DNA from 3 places in the Carboxydocella sp. ULO1 genome. Region 1 is predicted to be linked to each of the others. Evidence: riboswitches for the same ligand, from Rfam matches in the RefSeq annotation. Region 1 holds a riboswitch; each other region holds the start of a gene.
The links. A riboswitch is a leader RNA that binds a small molecule or an ion and turns the genes downstream of it on or off. The one in region 1 is predicted to bind cyclic di-GMP.
Positions count from the first base shown of each region.

Region 2: it holds a riboswitch for cyclic di-GMP, as region 1 does, so the genes downstream of both, ULO1_RS01345 (hypothetical protein) here and ULO1_RS08465 (hypothetical protein) in region 1, are expected to answer to the same signal.
Region 3: it holds a riboswitch for cyclic di-GMP, as region 1 does, so the genes downstream of both, flgB (flagellar basal body rod protein FlgB) here and ULO1_RS08465 (hypothetical protein) in region 1, are expected to answer to the same signal.

Region 1 covers NZ_BDLQ01000058.1:56,758-63,696, reverse strand. The annotation lists gene ULO1_RS08475 (PLP-dependent aspartate aminotransferase family protein) at 1-1,065, shown strand, start outside; gene ULO1_RS08470 (PLP-dependent aspartate aminotransferase family protein) at 1,069-2,214, shown strand; gene ULO1_RS08465 (hypothetical protein) at 2,284-2,493, opposite strand; cyclic di-GMP riboswitch class I at 2,580-2,670, opposite strand; gene scfA (six-cysteine ranthipeptide SCIFF) at 2,827-2,967, shown strand; gene scfB (thioether cross-link-forming SCIFF peptide maturase) at 3,039-4,391, shown strand; gene ULO1_RS08450 (peptidoglycan DD-metalloendopeptidase family protein) at 4,494-5,858, shown strand; gene trxB (thioredoxin-disulfide reductase) at 6,014-6,939, shown strand, end outside.
Region 2 covers NZ_BDLQ01000007.1:106,232-113,170, forward strand. The annotation lists gene ULO1_RS01325 (ABC transporter ATP-binding protein) at 1-581, shown strand, start outside; gene ULO1_RS01330 (ABC transporter substrate-binding protein) at 624-2,237, shown strand; gene ULO1_RS01335 (ABC transporter permease) at 2,306-3,310, shown strand; gene nikC (nickel transporter permease) at 3,322-4,179, shown strand; gene ULO1_RS01345 (hypothetical protein) at 4,241-4,912, opposite strand; cyclic di-GMP riboswitch class I at 4,981-5,068, opposite strand; gene ULO1_RS01350 (peroxiredoxin) at 5,199-5,669, shown strand; gene ULO1_RS01355 (inorganic phosphate transporter) at 5,658-6,650, opposite strand; gene ULO1_RS01360 (DUF47 domain-containing protein) at 6,643-6,939, opposite strand, start outside.
Region 3 covers NZ_BDLQ01000021.1:107,320-114,258, forward strand. The annotation lists gene fliF (flagellar basal-body MS-ring/collar protein FliF) at 1-939, opposite strand, end outside; gene fliE (flagellar hook-basal body complex protein FliE) at 968-1,270, opposite strand; gene flgC (flagellar basal body rod protein FlgC) at 1,293-1,745, opposite strand; gene flgB (flagellar basal body rod protein FlgB) at 1,749-2,174, opposite strand; cyclic di-GMP riboswitch class I at 2,227-2,312, opposite strand; gene codY (GTP-sensing pleiotropic transcriptional regulator CodY) at 2,533-3,315, opposite strand; gene hslU (ATP-dependent protease ATPase subunit HslU) at 3,352-4,734, opposite strand; gene hslV (ATP-dependent protease subunit HslV) at 4,739-5,275, opposite strand; gene trmFO (FADH(2)-oxidizing methylenetetrahydrofolate--tRNA-(uracil(54)-C(5))-methyltransferase TrmFO) at 5,281-6,591, opposite strand; gene topA (type I DNA topoisomerase) at 6,603-6,939, opposite strand, start outside.

The DNA.
Region 1 (6,939 bases):
GCCACTTTTGCTCATCCTGCCCCAGGGCAATCTACCGGTTTTGACTATTCCCGCTCCGGCAACCCTACCCGGCAGGTACTGGAAGAAGCTATTGCCGCTTTAGAGGGCGGGTGTAGAGGTTTTGCCTTTAGTTCCGGCATGGCGGCTTTGACAGCAGTCTTTCAAATATTTAAGCCAGGAGATAGAATCCTGGTTTGTGATGATTTATATGGCGGTACCTATCGTCTGTTTGAACAAATCCTGCGTCCTCTCGGACTGGCCTTTACCTATCTGGATTTCAGTAATACCAGCGAGGCGGACTGGGAAAACTATGCAGGTCAGGATGTAAAGGCGGTATTTATTGAAACCCCTACTAATCCGTTGATGAAAATCTATCCTTTATCCCGCCTGGCCCAATTCTGTCAGCGGCATCAATTATTATTGCTAGTAGATAATACTTTTATGACTCCCCTGCGCCAGCGACCCCTATTGCTGGGGGCGGATATCGTTATTCATAGTGCCAGCAAATATCTGGGTGGGCACAATGATTTGATTGCAGGCCTGGTCGCAGTCAAGGACCCTGAGCTGGCGGAACGGGTGTATTTTTATCAGAATGCCTGCGGAGCTATACTGGGACCACAGGATAGCTGGTTGTTGCTGCGCGGCCTGAAGACTCTGGCGGTGCGGCTGGAACGGCAGGAGCAAAATGCAGCCGGAATAGCTTCTTATTTAAATAAACACCCGAGGGTAAGAAAAGTCTGGTATCCTGGCCTGGCAGAGCATCCGGGAAGAGAGTGGCATTTTGCTCAGGCCAGCGGGCCAGGAGCTATGGTGTCTTTTGAAGTGGAATCAAAGGAGCTGGCATTAGAGGTCTTAAGCAAAATCAGACTTATTTCGTTTGCGGAAAGCTTAGGCGGAGTAGAATCGCTGTTGACTTATCCTGAAACCCAGACCCATGCGGATATCCCGGAAACGGAGAGAAGGAATAGGGGTATTACTGATTGTTTGTTGCGCTTATCAGTTGGCCTGGAGCATCTGGAAGATTTGCTGGCAGATCTGGAACAAGCTCTAGGCGGGGAGGTATAGAAAATGGAACGCGATTTAAAGGAAAAAAGTCTTTACGTTCATGCGGGTCCGCGGGGTGATAAATATACAGGTGCCGTAAATGTCCCTGTTTATCTCACCAGTACCTTTGACCAGGAGGAATTGCCTGCTCGCAAACCCTATGAATACAGCCGGGGCCAGAACCCTACCCGGGAAGCTCTGGAACAGGCTATTGCCAGACTGGAAGGGGGTAAATACGGTTTTGCTTTCAGCTCCGGGATGGCGGCTATCTCTACAGCTCTCTGTTTATTCGCGACCGGGGAGCATGTACTGGTGACGGAAGATTGTTATGGTGGTACTTACAGGATTTTGACCAAATTCTTTGCCCGCTATGGGGTGGAATTTGATTTTGTGGATACTACCGATCTGGAACAGGTAAAAAAGGCGATAAAACCCAATACCAGAGGGATTTTTGTGGAATCGCCCAGCAATCCCCTGATGCGGATTACCGACCTGGCGGCTTTGAGCCAGCTGGCCCGGGAAAAGGGGCTGATTACCCTGATTGATAATACCTTTGCTACCCCTTATTTGCAAAAACCCCTGGCGTTAGGCATTGATGTGGTGATCCACAGTGCGACCAAATACATCGGGGGACATAGTGACCTGCTGGCGGGTCTGATTGTGGTCAATGATGAACAGCTGGCCCGGCAAATCAAGCTGGTTCAGATGGCCTTTGGGGCAGTTCTCAGTCCTTTTGACTCCTATCTGACCTTGCGGGGGCTAAAAACCCTGGCTATTCGCATGGAACAGCAGCAAAGCAACGCCCGGGAACTGGCCCTCTGGCTGCGGGATAGAAAAAAGGTGAAAAGGGTGTATTATCCCGGCTTCAGCGACCATCCCGGTGCGGAAATTCACCAGCGCCAGGCCCGGGGACCAGGAGCAGTGATCACCATTGACCTGGGCAGTGAAGAAGAAGCCATTGCCTTTATTAATTCTACCAGCATTCCGGTCATCGGGCCTAGTTTGGGCGGAGTAGAAACCATTATCACCCATCCTTTTTCCATGTCCCATGCCGGTATTCCGGCGGAAATCAAGAACCGGCTGGGAATTACGCCGGGACTGGTGCGAATTTCGGTAGGGATAGAAGAAGTTGAGGATTTGAAACAGGATTTTTCAGCTCTGGACCGATAATTGCAATTATTTTTAGTCACGTGTCTGCCAGAAAAAACTCCCCTGAACTTTCTGTTCAGGGGAGCCTTGTTAGCTCTCAAATAACACATTGGCATTATAACCGGAACCGCCCGTTTGCCGCATCAGGTCTTTGAAAGTCTTGGGCTGAACGGTACGGATGGGAATTTGTTTGCCGCAGACCGAGCAAATAATGCGCCGTTTCCCCGAAATCGGCTCTCTCTTGGTGATGAGTGTGTCCATTGAGACATGAAGAAATCCACATTTGCATTCCAGTTCCATATATTACACCCCCAAATGAAAAAGCCTTTCCAGGAAGCCTCCAATGGAAAGGCGGAGCAGTCTGTGGCTCTCTATCTCTTTCCAGCTTCGGCAACCTGGCAATCATAGCCTCCGGAGCGAGGCCTTAGACCCATGGCTTTGCGCCCCCACCTTTCGATGGGTTTGCCTTTATCGACTGTGTGTAGTATTTCACTTATTAATTTAGCACTATTTGTAACAAGTGTCAACTCTTAATTGGTGAAAAATGACGAAAAAACTCAAATGGCTTGCCAAGGCAGGGTTTAACTGTTAAAATTATTTAGGGAAAATCAATAATGTGAGGAGGATATTCTAATGGCTAAGCATATTAAAACTCTGGCTGTAAAAAATCTGCAAAATACCGTTAAAACCGGGGGTTGTGGCGAATGCCAGACCAGCTGTCAATCAGCTTGCAAAACTTCCTGCACAGTTGGTAACCAGGTTTGTGTAAGATAAAGAAAGGGCCTGACCTCACCTGCGGGGTCGGGTTTTTTACTGTCTAATGCTGTTTAATGAGGTGGTAGACATTGTTGCATAAATTTACCCTCTTTGGCAGTAGGATTGTCTATGATGTGGCTTCCGGCTCCGTCCATGTAGTGGACGAGCTGACCTGGCGGATTCTGGAGTACTGGCCGGTTGCAAGTCGGGAGGAGATTGGAGCCAAATTAGGGCAGGAATATAGCCGGGAAGAAATCGAGGAAGCGGTCCGGGAGCTGGAGGAATTAAAAAAGGAGGGTCTATTGCTGGCAGAGGACCAGGCTCCGGCTGCTTTGCATTTGCGCCAGCAATCGGTAGTAAAGGCCCTTTGTCTCCATGTGGCCCATGACTGCAATTTGCGCTGCCGTTATTGTTTTGCCGGCACCGGGCCTTTTGGCGGGGACCGTACTCTGATGAAGGAGGAAACAGGGCGTCAGGCCATTGACTTCTTGCTTAAAGCCAGCGGAAAGCGGCAGCAGGTGGAAATTGACTTCTTTGGCGGGGAGCCGCTGCTGAATTTTCCGGTAGTCAAAAACCTGGTGGCATACGGCAAAGAGGCGGCCGCGGCAGCCGGGAAGAAAATCAAATTTACTTTGACTACCAATGCCCTGTTGCTAACTGAAGAAATTGAACGGTGGTTGAATGAAGAGGAAATGGCAGTGGTTCTAAGTCTGGATGGGCGTCCGGAGGTCCATGATCGCATGCGCCCCCGGCTGGATGGCAGTGGTTCTTACCAGCGTACTGTTGACCATATCTTGCGTTTTGTTAACAGCCGTAACCAGGAAAATTATTATGTGCGGGGAACTTTTACCAGCTTACAACCGGATTTTGCGGCAGATGTCATTTACATGGCTGACCTGGGGATTAAACACCTGTCGGTAGAACCGGTAGTAGGGGCGCCGGAAGAGGATTATGCCCTGAAGGAAGAGCATCTACCACAATTGCTGGCAGAATATGAACGGCTGACAGAGGAGTTTTTGCGGCGCCAGGAAACAGGGCAGCCCTTTACCTTTTTCCATTTCAACCTGGATCTAACGGGTGGCCCTTGTCTGGCCAAGCGGCTATCCGGTTGTGGTGCGGGCCATGAATATCTGGCCTGCGACCCGGAGGGCAACCTCTACCCCTGTCATCAATTTGTCGGCAATAAAGATTTCTGGCTGGGAACAGTAGATACAGGAGTAGAAAAACCGGAGCTGGTCCAGCGTTTTCAGGAGGCCCATGTCTTCAACAAGCAGAAATGTCAGAATTGCTGGGCCCGCTATTTATGCAGCGGTGGTTGCCATGCCAGCAACTACCACAGCCATGGCCATTTGCTGGAACCATATGAAATGGGATGTGCCCTGGAAAAGAAGAGACTGGAATGCGCTATTTATATTCAGCTAAAAACTGCAGGTCTTGTTTAAATTTTAAAGAAAAGGTTGGCTGGATAGTTAAACTATGATATAATAGAAAAGCCATGTTTATCTTTTGCGGACTGCAGTGGATGAGCAGGGAAAGGAGGGGCCATGCAGAAAGAGCTTGCAACCAAACAGCAAAATGGCAACTGGCTGGGGGTTGTGCTGGGCCTGGCACTGGTAGCCAATGTCCTGGCAGCCTGGCAAACTGATGATAGAATTAAAGCTTTTGCAGTAGAAATCGATGGGAAGCAAGTAGCAGTGGTAGAAGAACGCCAGCAGGCAGACCGCTTGATCAAGCAGTTGATCAAAGAACGCCAATTAAGGGGAGAGGCTTCTCATCAGCCGGTGATTGTCTATGAACCGGTAAAGGCAAGAAAAGAGGAATTGACTGCAGCTGACCGGCTGCAACGAATTTTACAGGAACAGTTGTTGCCGATCCGGGCCGCATATGGAATCGAAATCAACGGCCGGGTTGAAGTGGTTCTGCCCACCCGGGAAGAGGCGGAAAAAGTACTGACTCTATTGCAGCAACAGGCCAATGGCGGTATGAAAGGCACAGTAGTGTCCAGTCAAATTAAAGAAAAGATTGCGGTTGTTAAAACAGTAGCAGCCAGTGGTGAGCTGGTCACGGCTCCGGAAGCGGCTCGAATCCTGCTGCAAGGGCGGACAGAAATCAAGGAATATACCGTTAAGGAAGGGGATAGTCTCTGGCTGATTGCCCGGCGCTATGACTTAAGGGTGAAAGACATCCGGGCGTTGAATCCGGAGATTACCGGTGAATTCGTCGATGTGGGCCAGGTCATCAAACTGGCCAAAGTGGAACCCCTGGTACATATTGAAACCAGGCTACGGACTCAGATTGTCGAGAACATTCCGGCTCCTGTTAAGGTGGAAATGAAACGGACCTTGCGCCGGGGGGTAGAAAAGGTAGTTCAGGAAGGTAAACCGGGTAAACAGGTTAAACAGGTGGAAACGGTATTTATTAATGGGGTACCGGTAGGACAAAAACTGGTAGCCAGCCGGATTGTGGAAAATCCTCGCCCCAGAGTTATTTACAAAGGCGGACGGGGAGGGAGTTATATGATTGCCTCCCGGGGTAACGTGGGCAGTGACTTGCTCTGGCCTACTCGTGGTCCGATCTCTTCTCCCTATGGTGAACGCTGGGGTCGGATGCATACCGGAATAGATATTGATGGCAGTACCGGCAACCCTGTTTATGCTGCTGAAGATGGAGTGGTTATTCAGGCTGGCTGGTATGCTGAATACGGTAAGTTCATAGCGATTCGCCATGACAATGGACTGGTTACCCGTTATGGCCACCTATCTTCCATAGATGTAACCGAAGGCCAGCGGGTCAGCCGGGGTGAATATATAGGTGCTGTAGGTTCAACTGGCCGCAGTACTGGTTCTCATCTCCATTTTGAGGTACTGAAAAACGGTGATTTCCAGAATCCTCTTGCATATTTGCGCTAAACTACAAAACCAGGGACTGCCCTGGTTTTGTTCTTTTTCGGGGTTTACCTGAACAAAAATTTTAATATACTATACGGGGGTATACTTGACAAAAGGGATTTTTCGTAAGAAAATAAAGGTAGCGAAAACACAGGAAAGTGAAAGAGGGATGAAAAATGGCCAATACTGTGTATGATATTATCATCATCGGAGGGGGGCCGGCAGGGTTGACGGCTGCCCTCTATGGAGCCCGCTCCAATCTGAAAGTGCTGGTAATCGAAAAAATGATGCCCGGTGGACAGGCTGCCATTACGGAAAGCATTGAAAATTATCCTGGTTTTCCCCAGGGTATTGCCGGTTTTGAACTGGGCATGAAATTGCATGAACAGGCCGGACGTTTTGGTGCTGAAATGGTAGTGGAAGAAGTGGTGGAACTGCAACTGGCCGGCCAGCCCAAGGTGGTCAAAACCACCCAGAATACTTATGAAGCTAAAGCGGTAATTCTGGCTACTGGGGCCAAAAACCGCGCCCTGGGTTGTCCGGGGGAAGAACAATTCCGGGGCCGGGGAGTTTCTTATTGTGCCACCTGTGATGGAGCCTTTTTCACCGGTAAAAAGGTGGTAGTAGTAGGTGGCGGCAACTCCGCAGTGGAGGAAGCGGTGTATCTGACCAAGTTTGCGGAAAAGGTAACCATTATCCACCGTCGGGATACTTTGCGGGCTGACAAAGTAGTACAGGAAAAGGCTTTTAATGAACCAAAGATCGATTTTCTCTGGAATAAAGTAGTGGTGGAAATCACCGGGCAGGATCAGGTAACAGGGGTAGTGGTTCAGGATACGGTGACCGGAGAAAAATCCACTGTAGCCACTGATGGGGTTTTCGTCTTTGTCGGCATGGAGCCCCAGACTGCTCTGGTAGCAGGACAGGTGGAACTCACTGAAGATGGCTATATTCGGGCCGATGAAAGCACTGCTACCAATTTGCCGGGGGTTTTTGCTGCCGGAGATGTGCGCAAAAAACCCCTGCGCCAGGTGGTAACAGCCGTAGCTGATGGAGCGGTAGCAGCCATGGCTGCTGAAAAATATGTCGAAAATTTGAAATA
Region 2 (6,939 bases), on a different contig from region 1:
GGGAAGTCAAGAGGCTGCTGGATGTCGTGGGATTGCCCCATTACCATGCCGAGCGTTTCCCCCATGAGTTTTCCGGCGGGCAGAGACAGCGTATCGGTATCGCCCGGGCCCTGGCTGTTAAGCCCAAACTGGTTGTTTGCGATGAGCCGGTATCAGCCCTGGATGTATCCGTGCAGGCTCAAGTAGTTAACCTGCTGGAACAATTGCAAAAAGAGTTTGGCCTGACCTATATCTTCATTGCCCATGACCTGAGTGTGGTAAAACACATCAGTCACCGGGTGGCAGTAATGTATCTGGGCCGGATTGTGGAAATAGCTTCAGCCGGGGAGCTATACCGCAATCCAATGCATCCTTACACCCGGGCCCTGCTTTCCGCCATTCCCTTACCTAAACCGGGCCGCAAGGCGGAACGCATTATCCTGCAAGGGGACGTGCCCAGTCCGGTCAACCCGCCAGCGGGGTGCAATTTCCATACCCGTTGCCCGCTGGCCAGAAAGAGCTGCCGGCAGGAGGTACCACGTTTGCAGGAAGTGGGACAGGGACATCAGGTTGCCTGTCCGGTAGTAGTGGGCAGTCATTGAGGTCAGGCAAATATCAATATGAGGAGGTTGAGAGTTGTGAAAATGCGGAAACTGTGGTCCCTGGCCCTGGCTGGTGTGCTGGCTTTAAGTACTCTGCTCAGCGGCTGCGGTGGCGGCAAAAGCGCCGACAACGGCGGCAAACCGGCAGGGGAAGAGAAGAAAGAAAAAACCTTCATCTTCGCCAAGTCCGGTGACCCCGTCGGTCTGGACCCCATCAATGTTACCGATGGTGAATCCATCTATGTTACCCAGCAAATTTTTGACACTCTGGTAGAATACAAGCAGGATAGCACTGAGATCCAACCGGCACTGGCCGAGTCCTGGGAAGCTTCCAAGGATGGGCTGGAATGGACTTTCAAACTGCGTCAGGGAGTTAAGTTCCATGATGGTACGCCCTTCAATGCCGAAGCTGTCAAATTCAATTTCGATCGCTGGCGCGACAAGAACAATCCCTATCACCAGGGAGATTTCGAATACTATGCCGCTATGTTTGGCGGTTTCCCCGGCATCATCAAGGAAGTTAAAGCTGTAGATGAGTATACCGTCAAGTTCATTCTGGAAAAACCCAATGCTCCTTTCCTGGCCAACCTGGCTATGGCTGCTTTCGGTATTTCCAGCCCGGATGCCATCAAGAAATACGGTCAGGACTACTTCAAAAACCCGGTGGGCACCGGTCCCTTTAAGTTCGTGGAATGGAAAAAGGATGACAAAGTAGTCCTGGTTAAGAATGAAGAATACTGGGGCGAAAAAGCTAAAGTTGACAAGGTTATCTTTCGCACCATCCCTGATAACAGTGCCCGGCTGATGGAACTGAAAGCTGGCACTATTGATGCTATGATCGGGGTGAACCCCGATGATGTAGAAGGAATCAAGAATGATCCCAATCTGCAGTTATTGCTGCGTCCTTCTATGAACGTAGGCTATCTGGCCATGAACACCGAGAAAAAGCCTTTTGATAACGTAAAAGTACGCCAGGCTATTAACCATGCCATCAACAAGCAGGCTTTGATCGATGCCTTCTATGCTGGTCTGGCCAAGCCGGCCAAGAACCCCTTGCCGCCTTCTCTCTGGGGTTACAATGATGAAGTGAAGGACTATGAGTATGATCCGGCTAAGGCCAAAGCTCTGCTGGCTGAAGCAGGTTTCCCCAATGGCTTCAAGACCAGGCTCTGGGCCATGCCGGTCGCCCGGCCCTATATGCCGCAGCCCAAGCAAATTGCTGAAGCCATTCAGAAGGATCTGGCGGCTGTGGGCATTCAGGCTGAAATCGTAACCTTTGACTGGGGTACTTATCTCCAGAAAGGGGAAAACGGGGAACACGAACTCTATCTCCTGGGCTGGACCGGGGATAATGGTGACCCCGACAACTTCCTCTATGTTCTGCTGGACAAGGACAACACTACCAAAGGTTCTGCTTCAAATGTTGCTTTCTACAAGAATGACAAGGTTCATGACCTGCTGATTAAAGCCCAGCAGGAATCCGACCAGAACAAGCGGGCTGAGCTGTACAAGCAGGCTCAGGTGCTGATTAAAGCGGATGCTCCCTGGGTACCGCTGGTTCATTCCACCCCGCCGGTTGCGGCCAGGAAAAATATCAAGGGCTGGGTACCTCATCCCACTGGTAGTGAATGCTTTAACACCATTGACAAAGAGTAAGCTGGTAAAGACAGAGGAGAGGCCGGTTGCGGCCGGCCTCTTGCTCTCTCTTTCAGGGAGGAAAATTCATGGCACAATATATTGTTCGTCGCTTGCTCCAGATTATTCCCGTCTTTTTTGGTGTAACCCTGCTGGCTTTTTCCTTAATCCATTTTATTCCCGGGGACCCGGCCCAGATCATGCTGGGCGAACGGGCTACACCCGAGGCGCTAAAAGAACTGCGAGAACAATTGGGTTTAAATGACCCTTTATATATTCAATACGGCCGTTTTTTAAGCCACATTCTGACTGGAGATCTGGGCCGTTCCATAGTTACCAATGAACAGGTAAGCAAGGAACTGGCTACTTTTTTCCCGGCCACCCTGGAACTGACTCTGGCGGCCATGCTGGTGGCGGTGATCGTCGGTCTGACTGCGGGTATAATTGCGGCAGTGAAACAATACTCTTTTTTTGATAATATCTCCATGGTAGGAGCTTTGTTCGGGGTTTCTATGCCCATCTTCTGGTTAGGTCTGATGCTGATCTACCTCTTTGCCCAGACTTTAGGCTGGTTCCCTCCTTCCGGACGCCTGAGCACTGAATATACTGTTCCAGTGATTACCGGCTTAATTACTGTGGACGCCTTGCTCAGCGGGGATATGGCTGCTTTTAGGGATGCCCTCTGGCACCTGGCCTTGCCGGCGCTGGCTCTGGGCACTATCCCCATGGCTATCATTGCCCGCATGACCCGCTCCAGCATGCTGGAAGTGTTGCGGCAGGATTATATTCGCACCGCCCGGGCCAAAGGGCTGGCGGAGTGGCTGATTGTGCTCAAGCACGCCCTGCGCAATGCCTTCCTGCCCGTTTTAACGGTAATCGGCTTGCAGTTTGGTTCCTTGCTGGGTGGAGCTGTAATGACGGAAACCATCTTCTCCTGGCCGGGAATTGGCCGCTATATCTATGCTGCCATAATGGCCAGGGATTTTCCGGTGGTGCAGAGCAGTATTGTTTTTATAGCCATGCTGTTTGTGTTAATCAATCTTCTGGTCGACCTGCTTTATACCTATATTGATCCCCGCATTCGTTACAGTTAAGGAGGAGCGCCATGAGCCAGAACAAAGGAGGACTATGGGCTGACGCCTGGCGTCGGCTAAAGCGGAATAAAGTTGCCCTGCTGGGTGCGCTGATTGTGGCTATCTTGCTGTTTACTGCTCTGGCTGCCCCGCTCATCGCTCCTTATGACCCCGTTCATGATGGGAGCTTGAAGGAGCGCTTGCAACCACCCAGCGCCAAGCACTGGCTGGGAACGGACAAGCTGGGCCGGGATATTTTTAGCAGGATTGTTTATGGTGCCCGCATCTCTGTTGAAGTGGGGGTTATTTCTGTAGGCATCGCTTTGATAGTAGGCACCCTGATGGGGGCGTTGGGCGGCTATTATGGCGGCTGGCTGGATTCCATCCTGATGCGTATTGTTGATATAATGCTGGCATTTCCCAGTGTCCTGCTGGCAATCGCTATCATGGCAGTGCTGGGGCCCAGTCTGGAAAATGCCATGGTGGCCATCGGACTGGTGAATGTGCCAACCTTTGCCCGGGTGGTACGGTCTACTGTTCTGGCGGTGAAAGCCACTGAATATATCGAGGCGGCCAAAGCTATCGGGGCCAGGGATGCTCGCATTATTTTCCGCCATATTTTGCCCAACTGCATTGCGCCCATTATTGTAACAGCTACCCTGGGCATCGGTACAGCTATTCTCGATGCCGCCGGCCTCAGCTTTCTGGGCCTGGGGGCTCAGCCACCTACACCGGAATGGGGGGCGATGCTGGCCGATACCCGGGATCTCTTGCTTAAAGCGCCCTGGGTGGCCATATTCCCCGGGATTGCCATTATGCTGAATGTACTGGGCTTTAATCTGCTGGGAGACGGTTTGCGGGACGCCCTGGATCCCAGGTTGAAACAGTAAAACGCATTGCCCGGTGGAGGTTAAATAACAAAGCCGCAGGCTTTGCCTGCGGCTTGGATTTTTACTGGGTAATGGAGGCATTAACAGTTGTAGTAGCCTGAGCAGTTTGATTCAAAGCTGAGGTAGCGGCAGCCAGTTCAGCTTCCAACTTTTTGATTTTAGCTTGTAATTCAGCGATTTTACGTTTGGCTTTTTCCGCTTTGGCTTTGGCTTTCAGTTCCTGTTTCAGTTTCTTTTCCTGGGCTTTTAATTGAGCCAGTTCCCGCTTGTCTTTTTTCTGTTCTTTCTTAATTTCATTTTCCCGTTTGACAATTTCCTTTTTCAGCATCCTGGCCAGCTCATTGATCCGGTGAATGCGTTTCACATAGGTCTTACTGTCTTTAGTTTTCTTGAAATCAGCCACTGCATCTTTTTTCAGACTATTGATAGCCTGGGCCAGAACCCGGATATCTTTTTTGCTGGTGATCAGCTTGTTCAGCTCAGCCTTGAGTGCTGTATCGGTCGGATTGTCCAGCAGCTTAACCAGCACCGCTTTTACCTGCAGAACCTGCTGCTCAAAAGGATTGACCTGGGTAGTAGTAGTGGTATTGCCATAGGTGTCGGAAGTAACAGTGGTCTGGGTTGTAGCATCAGTGGTAGTGGTGGTTTCCCCTTCAGCAAAAACAGCGGAAACAGGACCAAGAGCCAGGATTGCGGCAACAAAAGTGGCCAGGAATTTGTGTTTGATAGTCATAAGACATACCTCCTTTTAATGCTCAAAATTTTACCTCCTGCCAGAGCAGGAGGTAAATCGCCTCGCACTCGGGCAGCTGGCTGGCCTGGCAACGGAGTTGCGGTAGCCCCTTTAGCTTTGCGTCACCACCTTTCGATGGTTTTGCCTTTTTCCTTTTCGCTATATTATACGAACAGGCAATCATTTTTGGGGGGACCTAAGAAGTTTTTCTAAAAAATTTTTTTCGACAACAAAACAGGAAATCCTGCTCCAATGGGGAAAATAAGTAGCAGAGGAGGTTGAGAATATGGTAGAGATCGGCTTCAAGGCCCCTGATTTTACCCTGCCCGCTACCGGGGGACAGGAAATCACTTTATCCCAATTAGCTGGCAAAAAGGTTGTTCTTTATTTTTATCCTAAAGATAATACTCCTGGTTGAACCAATGAAGCGGTCGATTTTAATGACCGGATGGAGCAGTTTGCTGCCATCAATACCGTTATTCTCGGAGTAAGCCGGGATTCCATAGCCAGTCATGAGAAATTTGCGGCCAAACTGGGTCTGAAATTTCCTCTGCTCAGTGATAGTAACGGGGAAGTATGTCAGTTGTATGAGGTATTAAAAGAAAAGAATATGTATGGCAAGAAAAGCATGGGGATTGAAAGATCCACTTTCCTGATCGATGCCGATGGTGTTATCCGACAGATCTGGCGCAAAGTCAAGGTAGCCGGCCATGCCGAAGCTGTCCTGGCTGCAGCCAGGGAGCTATCAGAGCAATAATTCCAGGGCTAGATAGACCCCGGCTCCGATCAGGCTGGTAGCTGGCAAAGTGAGAAACCAGGCGGTAATAATCTGTCGGGCCACCCCCCATTTTACCCCGCGAAAGTTTTTGGCTGTGCCCACTCCCATGAGTGCGGAAGCGACTACATGAGTAGTGCTGACGGGTAGGCCAAAGCGGGAAGCCAGCAATATTACCAGGGAAGAGCTAATATCCGAGGCAAAACCATTTATGGGTTCAATTTTAAAAATCCGCCCGCCCATGGTGCGGATTATTTTTTTCCCCCCTGTAGCGGTACCCAGGGCCAGGGCACTGGCGCAGGCAACTACTACCCAGAAGGGAACATGAAAAGTATCAATCATACCGGCGCTGACGAGAGCCATAGTGATCAGGCCCATGGACTTCTGGGCATCATTGGAGCCATGGGAATAGGCAGTCAGCGCTGCTGAAAGGATCTGTAAGCGACGAAAAACATTATTGGTCTGATGGGGATGAGAAAAGCGGAAGAGCCAGAAAAAACCCACCATTACCAGATAGCCCACCACCAGACCCAGAATAGGGGATAAGATCAGGGACAGGATGATTTTACTCAGGCCTGTCCACTTGATGAGCGCAAAACCGTGCTGGGCAGCGGCAGCTCCTACCAGGCCGCCGATGAGGGCATGGGAAGAACTGCTGGGAATGCCATAGTACCAGGTAAACAGGTTCCAGAAAATAGCAGCTGAGAGGGCGCCGATTAAAACCGTCTGGGTTATGGCTGCTGGGTCCACAATTCCTTTTCCGATGGTAGCTGCCACAGCGGTATGGGTTACCGCTCCTAGAAAATCAAAAGCGGCAGCCAGGAGAATTGCCTGCCGGGGGCTGAGGGCCCGGGTGGCAATGGAAGTGGCAACAGCATTGGCGGTATCATGGAAGCCATTTAAGTAGTCAAACAACAAAGCAAGGATAACAACGATAATGACCAAAGCGGTGAGACTAAGCATATTTTAGCACTACTCCCTCTAATAAATCTGCCATATCATCACAGAAGTCCAGCATTTCTTCCATATATTCATACAGGTCTTTCCACTTGATGATTTCCAACGGACTGCAATCCAGGGCAAAAAGCTGGGCCAGGCCGGTGCGGTAGATATTATCTCCCTGGCTTTCCAGCTCATTGATAGTCTGACAGAGCTTCTGGATTGCTTCCGGCCGGGAAGTCAGTTCCGGCAAGAGCTTTATGGCTTTGGCTAGAGCCAGACTGGCTTCAAAGGCAACCCCGGCCAGCTCCTG
Region 3 (6,939 bases), on a different contig from region 1:
AACTCCCTGCGGAATAGTGCTGCTGCCCTTCTGGTTTTCTTCCTGAATCTGCTCCGACCGCGTTACTTTATCTCCCCAGTCCTCTTTGTTGATTTCAACCCGGTCAAAGTCCAGTTCAGCAGTCACTCTAACCACTGCCTTACCCTGTCCAAAAACCCGGTCCAGCATAGACTGGGCTGATTTTTCCATATCCTTTTCCAGCTGCTGTTTTAATTCCAGCTGGGATGCTGTTAGCTTCGAACTATTTTTCTCTTCACTGCCCAGATTAATATCATCACTTAAACTCTGCATATTGGAATCAACAATTGTTACATTTTCCGGCTTTAAACCTTTAACACTATTGGCTACCAGACGGATCAGGCCCACTACCTGCTCTTCTTTTAATTTCTGGTAGGGTTTCAGTTTCAGCATTACTGCCGCTCTAGCTTCCTGTTCATTCTCCAGGGCAAACAAACTGTTCTGCGGCAACACAATATGAACCCGCGCCTGCTCAACCTCATTCATTCGCATGATAGTGCGGGTCAGTTCTCCTTCCAATGCCCGCTGGTATTTGGCCTGACGATCGGTATCTGTCTCCCCGAATTTAGGCTGGTCGAATAATTCAAAACCCACCACGCCACCAGTAGGTACACCATCACTGGCCAGTTTTAAGCGAATAGAAGCTTGCTGGTCAGCGGGTACCAGGATGGTCTTGCCATCCGCTGAAACCTGATATGGCACTTTCATCTCATCCAGTTTGGCTGTGATGGCACCAGCGTCGGCTGCTTCCAGGTTAGTAAAAAGGGGCTGATAATCAGGCTGCCGGTAAAAATACAAAATCGCCCCAATGGCTACAACAACAGTCACTGCCGCCGCCAGGGCCAGTATTTTCTGGGTTTGGTTGGCCTGTTGCCAGAATTGCATCAGTTTTTCCCTGACTTTGGCATATAACTCTTTCATATCCACCTTCCTCACTAACCTTTAACTTTTATACCTGCATGCGCATGATTTCCTGATACGCCTCAATTACCTTATTGCGTATTTGTACCGTTAATTGCAAAGCCAGATTAGCTTTTTCCCCGATAATCATTACGGTGTGCAAATCAGGGGCCTGACCGGTCAAGAGTTGCATCCTGGCGGCATCGCTCTGTTTTTGCAACTCATCCACTTTGGCCAAATTGGCAGCCAGTATTTCACTAAAACTGGGACCCTCACTGTTAGTAACAGTTTTTGTTTTATCCAACCCCAGGGGTTGAGCCAATCCGCTGCTTTGGATTGCTTCGATTTTCATTCTTTCACCCCTTTTCCGCTAATTAACGGCCAATATCCAGAGCCTTGACCGCCATGGACTTAGCAGCATTCAAGGCGGTAACATTGGCTTCATAAGCTCTCGTAGCTGAAATCATGTCTACCATTTCCGTCACTACATTCACATTCGGCATTGTCACATACCCCTGGTTATCGGCATCCGGATGCTGGGGGTTGTAAACTCTGGGTAAAGGACTCTGGTCTTCTGCAACCTGAACTACCCTAACTCCCTTTCCCGCAGGAACAGGTTTTTGCTGCCCCAGAGCATTCTGTAAAGCCTGGGCAAAGGTAAGCTCATCGGCCCGCTCTGCAAAAACTACCATTTGCCGCCGATAAGGGCCTCCGTTCTGCGTTCTGGTAGTATTAACATTAGCCAGATTGTTGGAAATAACATCTAGCCGCAACCTCTGGGCCGTCAATCCTGAAGCACTGATTTCCAGACTGTCAAACCAGCTCATTAATTAGCGCCTCCCTTCGGAGATCACATATTTCAGCTTGGCAATTTCCGCTCCAATTTGTCTGGATAAAGCTTCATAATAAATGGTGTTTTTCGCCAGTTCAGCCATTTCCAAATCAATATCTACATTGTTACCATCATTTCGGAGAGAAGTATCCTCCTGCCGGACAAGCTGAGGTTGAACAGCCACAATTGGGACAGAACCAATGGGCAAATGTTTAGCATCCGTTCTGACACCTGCAAGGGTAGTCTTTTCTCCCTGTCCTAACGCTGCAGCCAGAACCTCTTCAAAAACCACATCACTGCGTTTAAAACCAGGTGTGCTCACATTAGCAATGTTATTGCTTAAAACCTGATGCCGCAGGCTGGCTGCATCCAGACCCCGTTCTAAAAAATTGATTGTCGAAAGATTGAGAATGCGCTCGATCATCTCGCTATCCCTCCAAAAAATAAACCCGGCAGAGGCCAGGGCAAGAGAACCCTTTGGTAACCCGGCTGCCATACTCATCTGAGCTACAGGCCCGTGGCTTTGCGTCTTGGCCTTTCGACCAAGTTGCCCTGAGCAAAGGACAGGACTTTAGTCCCATATTATTGCTTTTTGTTTAACCATTTTCGTTTTTCTTCTTTTTTTGTCATCTTATGTCGCATTATATATTCGCCGCAGCTGGCGAAATTCCTTTCTCTTATCAATAAAATATCAAGCTTTACCTTAAAAAATATAGTATTTGTTGCTGGAAAGACAAGAAAAAAAACCACCAGTAAGGTGGTTTTTCATCGTTTTCTAAAAATTAGTGTTTTAGCTTTTTTAGTTCTTCCAGCAGCCGATCATTTAATACCCGGATATAAGTGCCTTTCATTCCCAGGGATTTGGACTCAATCACACCTGCGCTTTCAAATTTTCGCAGAGCGTTTACAATTACCGAACGCGTAATACCTACCCGGTCAGCAATTTTGCTGGCCACCAGCAATCCTTCTTCCCCGCCCAGTTCCTCAAAAATATGCTCAACTGCCTCCAGTTCCGAGAAGGACAGGGTAGCCAGAGCGATTTGAACAGCCGCTTTTTTCCTTGCTTCTTCTTCTACTCGCTCGGCTTTAGATCTGAGGATTTCCATTCCAATAACAGTCGCACCATATTCGGCCAGGATTAAATCGGCATTACTGAATTCAGTATTAAATTTAGCCAGGACCAGAGTGCCCAGGCGGTCACCGCCACCCAGTATGGGAACTACCGTTGTACGCTTCCCACTGAATATACAGGTATGCCCGCCTTCAAAAACACAGGTGTTGGCCCGCTGGTGAAAATCAGTACAAGTATCAGAAACTTTAAGCAGAGCCTCATTGTATGCCTCAGGAAACCGCTCTGCCTGTTCCACGATCTGAACCATGGTGTCACATTCGAATTTTTTCATAAACGCATGGCCCAGTACTTTTCCTCTTCTTCCCACAATGTAAACATTGGCATCTACACAATCACACAAAACTTTGGCCATTTCTTCAAAATCTACAGGGTTGCCCGCTGCTTTCTGTAAAAGTCGGTTGATCTTCCTCGTCTTCTCTAAAAGTATTTCCATTTCTTCCATTCCTGCTGTCCCTCCAAAGAATAGTGTTTATAAAATATATCGGCTCAAATCCCGATTTTGCACCACATCAGCCAGCTTTTTTCTGACATATTCGGCATCAATAGTAATATGTTTTTCCTCAGTTTCCGGAGCAGCAAAGGCAATATCTTCCAGAACTTTTTCCAAAATAGTGTGTAATCTTCGTGCCCCGATATTCTCTGTTTCTTCATTTACAGTATAAGCTATTTTCGCTATTTCAGCAAGGGCATTTTCAGAGAATTTAACTTCTATGCCTTCTGTAGCCAGCAAAGCTGTATATTGCTTGATTAATGAGTTCTGCGGCTCAATTAAAATTTGTAAAAAATCCTGTTCACTCAATGGTTCTAATTCAACCCGGATTGGAAATCTTCCTTGCAGTTCTGGAATCAAATCCGATGGTTTCGCAACATGAAAGGCACCAGCAGCAATGAAGAGCATGTGATCTGTTTTGATGGCCCCATATTTGGTCATGACGGTTGAACCTTCCACAATCGGCAATATATCCCGCTGAACCCCACCCCGCGACACATCTGGCCCACCAGTCTGTTCCCTGGCTGCAATCTTGTCAATTTCGTCCAGAAAAATTATTCCTGTTTCTTCTGCTCGCTCAATCGCTGCTGCAATCACTTCATCCATATCAATGAGTTTCTGTGCCTCTTCCTGCATCAATATTCTTCTCGCTTCCGCTACAGTTACTTTCCGTTTTCGCTTCTTCCTGGGCAGGAAGCCGCTTAGCATATCCTGAATATTCAAACCCATATCCTCAATGCTTCCCGAAAAAACTTCCACCACCGGGCGGTTAGTTTCTTCGATTTCGATTTCAATCAACATATTATCCAGCTTGCCTGCTTTTAGTAACTGGCGCTGATGAACCCGCTGGAGTTCATCTTGTTCTGATACCTGTACCGGTTCCTGCTCTTCCTGATTGCTACCAAAAAATAATTCGAAAGGATTTTTGCGGTTCAAATTTTGCTGAGTTCGAGGGGCAATTATGTCCAGTAACCGCTCCTCAGCCAGTTCATAGGCGCGTTCTTCCACTTCCTGCATTTTTTCTTCTTTGACCATGCGAATGGACGTTTCCACCAGATCCCTTACCATTGCCTCTACATCCCGGCCAACATAACCGATTTCCGTAAATTTCGTAACCTCCACTTTAACAAAAGGAGCATTCACCAGTTTGGCAATCCGACGAGCTATTTCGGTTTTACCCACTCCGGTTGGACCGATCATAATAATATTTTTAGGAAGCACTTCTTCCTGAAGTTCTCTGGGCAGCCTTTTCCGCCTGATCCGATTGCGCAGTGCTATGGCCACAGCTTTTTTAGCCTTATGCTGACCCACTATATATTTATCCAGTTCCTGTACTATCTGTTTAGGAGTCAGTTCCTGCACGGTCTTACCCCCCTATCCGCTTCACAGTAATATGCTCATTGGTATATACACAGAGAGAGGCAGCGATTTTTAAAGCCTCTTCTGCCATGCTATCTGCAGGCAGTGCGGAATGATGATACAAACCCTTCAGGGCTGCCATTGCATAGGCGCCTCCTGACCCAATAGCTATATATGGCTGATCAGGCTCAATCACTTCACCGTTCCCGGAGATTATCAGTATTTGTTGCAAATCAGCCACAATCATCATGGCTTCCAGTTTCATCAGGATTTTGTCCCGCCGCCATTCTTTGGCCAGCTCGACAGCAGCTCTGGTTAAATTTCCCCTGAATTCCTCCAGTTTGCTCTCAAACTTTTCAAAAAGGGTAAAGGCATCAGCTACCGAACCGGCGAAACCGGCCAGCACTTTACCACCATAAAGTTCCCGCACTTTGCAGGCCTGGTGTTTCATAATCATGGCATTGCCGAAAGTTACCTGCCCGTCACCGGCCATAGCAGTAATCCCTTGCTTACGGACAGCGGCTATCGTCGTTCCCTTTAACAAACCAATCACCCCCATCGGTAGCGGAACTGCTCCAAATCCGCAAGGGCCCGTTTGGCCAGTTCCAGATTTCTTTCTTTCTTGTTCTTTATCCTGGTTGCAAGGGCCGGGAAAAGGCCATAGGTTACATTCATCGGTTGAAAATTATCCGGCCGGGCACTGGTAATATAATGAATCAATGCCCCATGGGCAGTGGTTCGGGGCCAGACCAGCGGTTCTTGTCCTATGGCCAAACGGGCCGCATTGGTACCGGCAATTAAGCCCGCTGCCGCTGATTCTACATAGCCCTCGACCCCGGTAATCTGCCCGGCAAAAAACAAAGTCGTCCTTTTCCTGGTTTGCAGAGTAGGTAATAAAATTCTGGGGGAATTTATGTAAGTATTCCTATGCATTACACCATAACGGACAAATTCCGCCTTTTCCAGCCCGGGAATCAAGCGGAAAACCCTCTCCTGTTCCCCCCATTTCAAGTGAGTCTGGAAACCCACCAGGTTATAGAGGGTCCCTTCGGCATTATCCTGACGCAACTGTACCACTGCATAAGGCTGTTTACCGGTACGGGGATCAATAAGTCCTACAGGCTTCATGGGCCCAAAGAGCAATGTCTTTTCCCCCCGGGCTGCCAGCACTTCTACCGGCATACAGCCTTCAAAAAAAATCTGTTTTTCAAAATCCTTTACCGGTGCTTTCTCTGCTTCTACCAGCTCACGCCAGAATCTCAGATATTGTTGTTCGTCCAGTGGGCAGTTCAAATATTCATCCCCCTGCCCCTTGCCATAACGGGAAGCAGCAAACACCTTGCTGAAATCCAGAGATTCCCTGGTTACGATGGGGGCTGCGGCATCAAAAAAATACAAATAATCTTCCCCGGTAAACTTCAGAATAGCCTCTGCCAGGGCAGCAGAAGTCAGCGGCCCCGAAGCCAGAATCACAATCCCTTCCTCCGGAATGGCGGTTACTTCTTCCTGAATAACAGTGATCCGGGGGTGTTTATGAATGGTTTCCGTTATGTAACGGGAAAAGCCCTCCCGATCGACCGCCAGGGCCCCACCAGCCGGCACCTGATATTTTTCCGCCGCCTGCATTATGAGAGAGTTCTGCCGGCGCATCTCTTCTTTAAGCAAACCCACAGCATTTTCCAGAGCATTGCCTCTCAGAGAGTTACTACAAACCAGCTCAGCAAAATAACCGGTATGATGGGCCGGTGTCATTTTAGACGGCCGCATTTCCTTTAAAACCACATTTACACCTAGATTCGCCGCCTGCCAGGCGGCTTCACAACCAGCTAATCCCGCTCCAATAACCTGTATCGTAGCCACTTTCTTTCCTCCTAAGATACCTGGGCCTTAGTTTTGCATTTAATACACTCTGCTATTTTCTTGCTTTTTCTCACCATTAGCGCAGAGCACTGGGGACATTTCTCCGGTACCGGTTCGTTCCAAACCGTAAAATCACATTCCGGATAATTAACACAGCCAAAAAAGGTTCTTCCTTTTTTGCTCCGCCTTTTCACCAGCATACCACCACACTGAGGACACAATACCCCCGTTTCCTCCAGCAAGGGTTTGGTAAAACGACACTCCGGAAAATTAGGACAGGCCAAAAATTTACCAAAACGCCCGGTTTTGATCACCAGATTAGCCTGACAATTAGGGCATTTTTCCTCA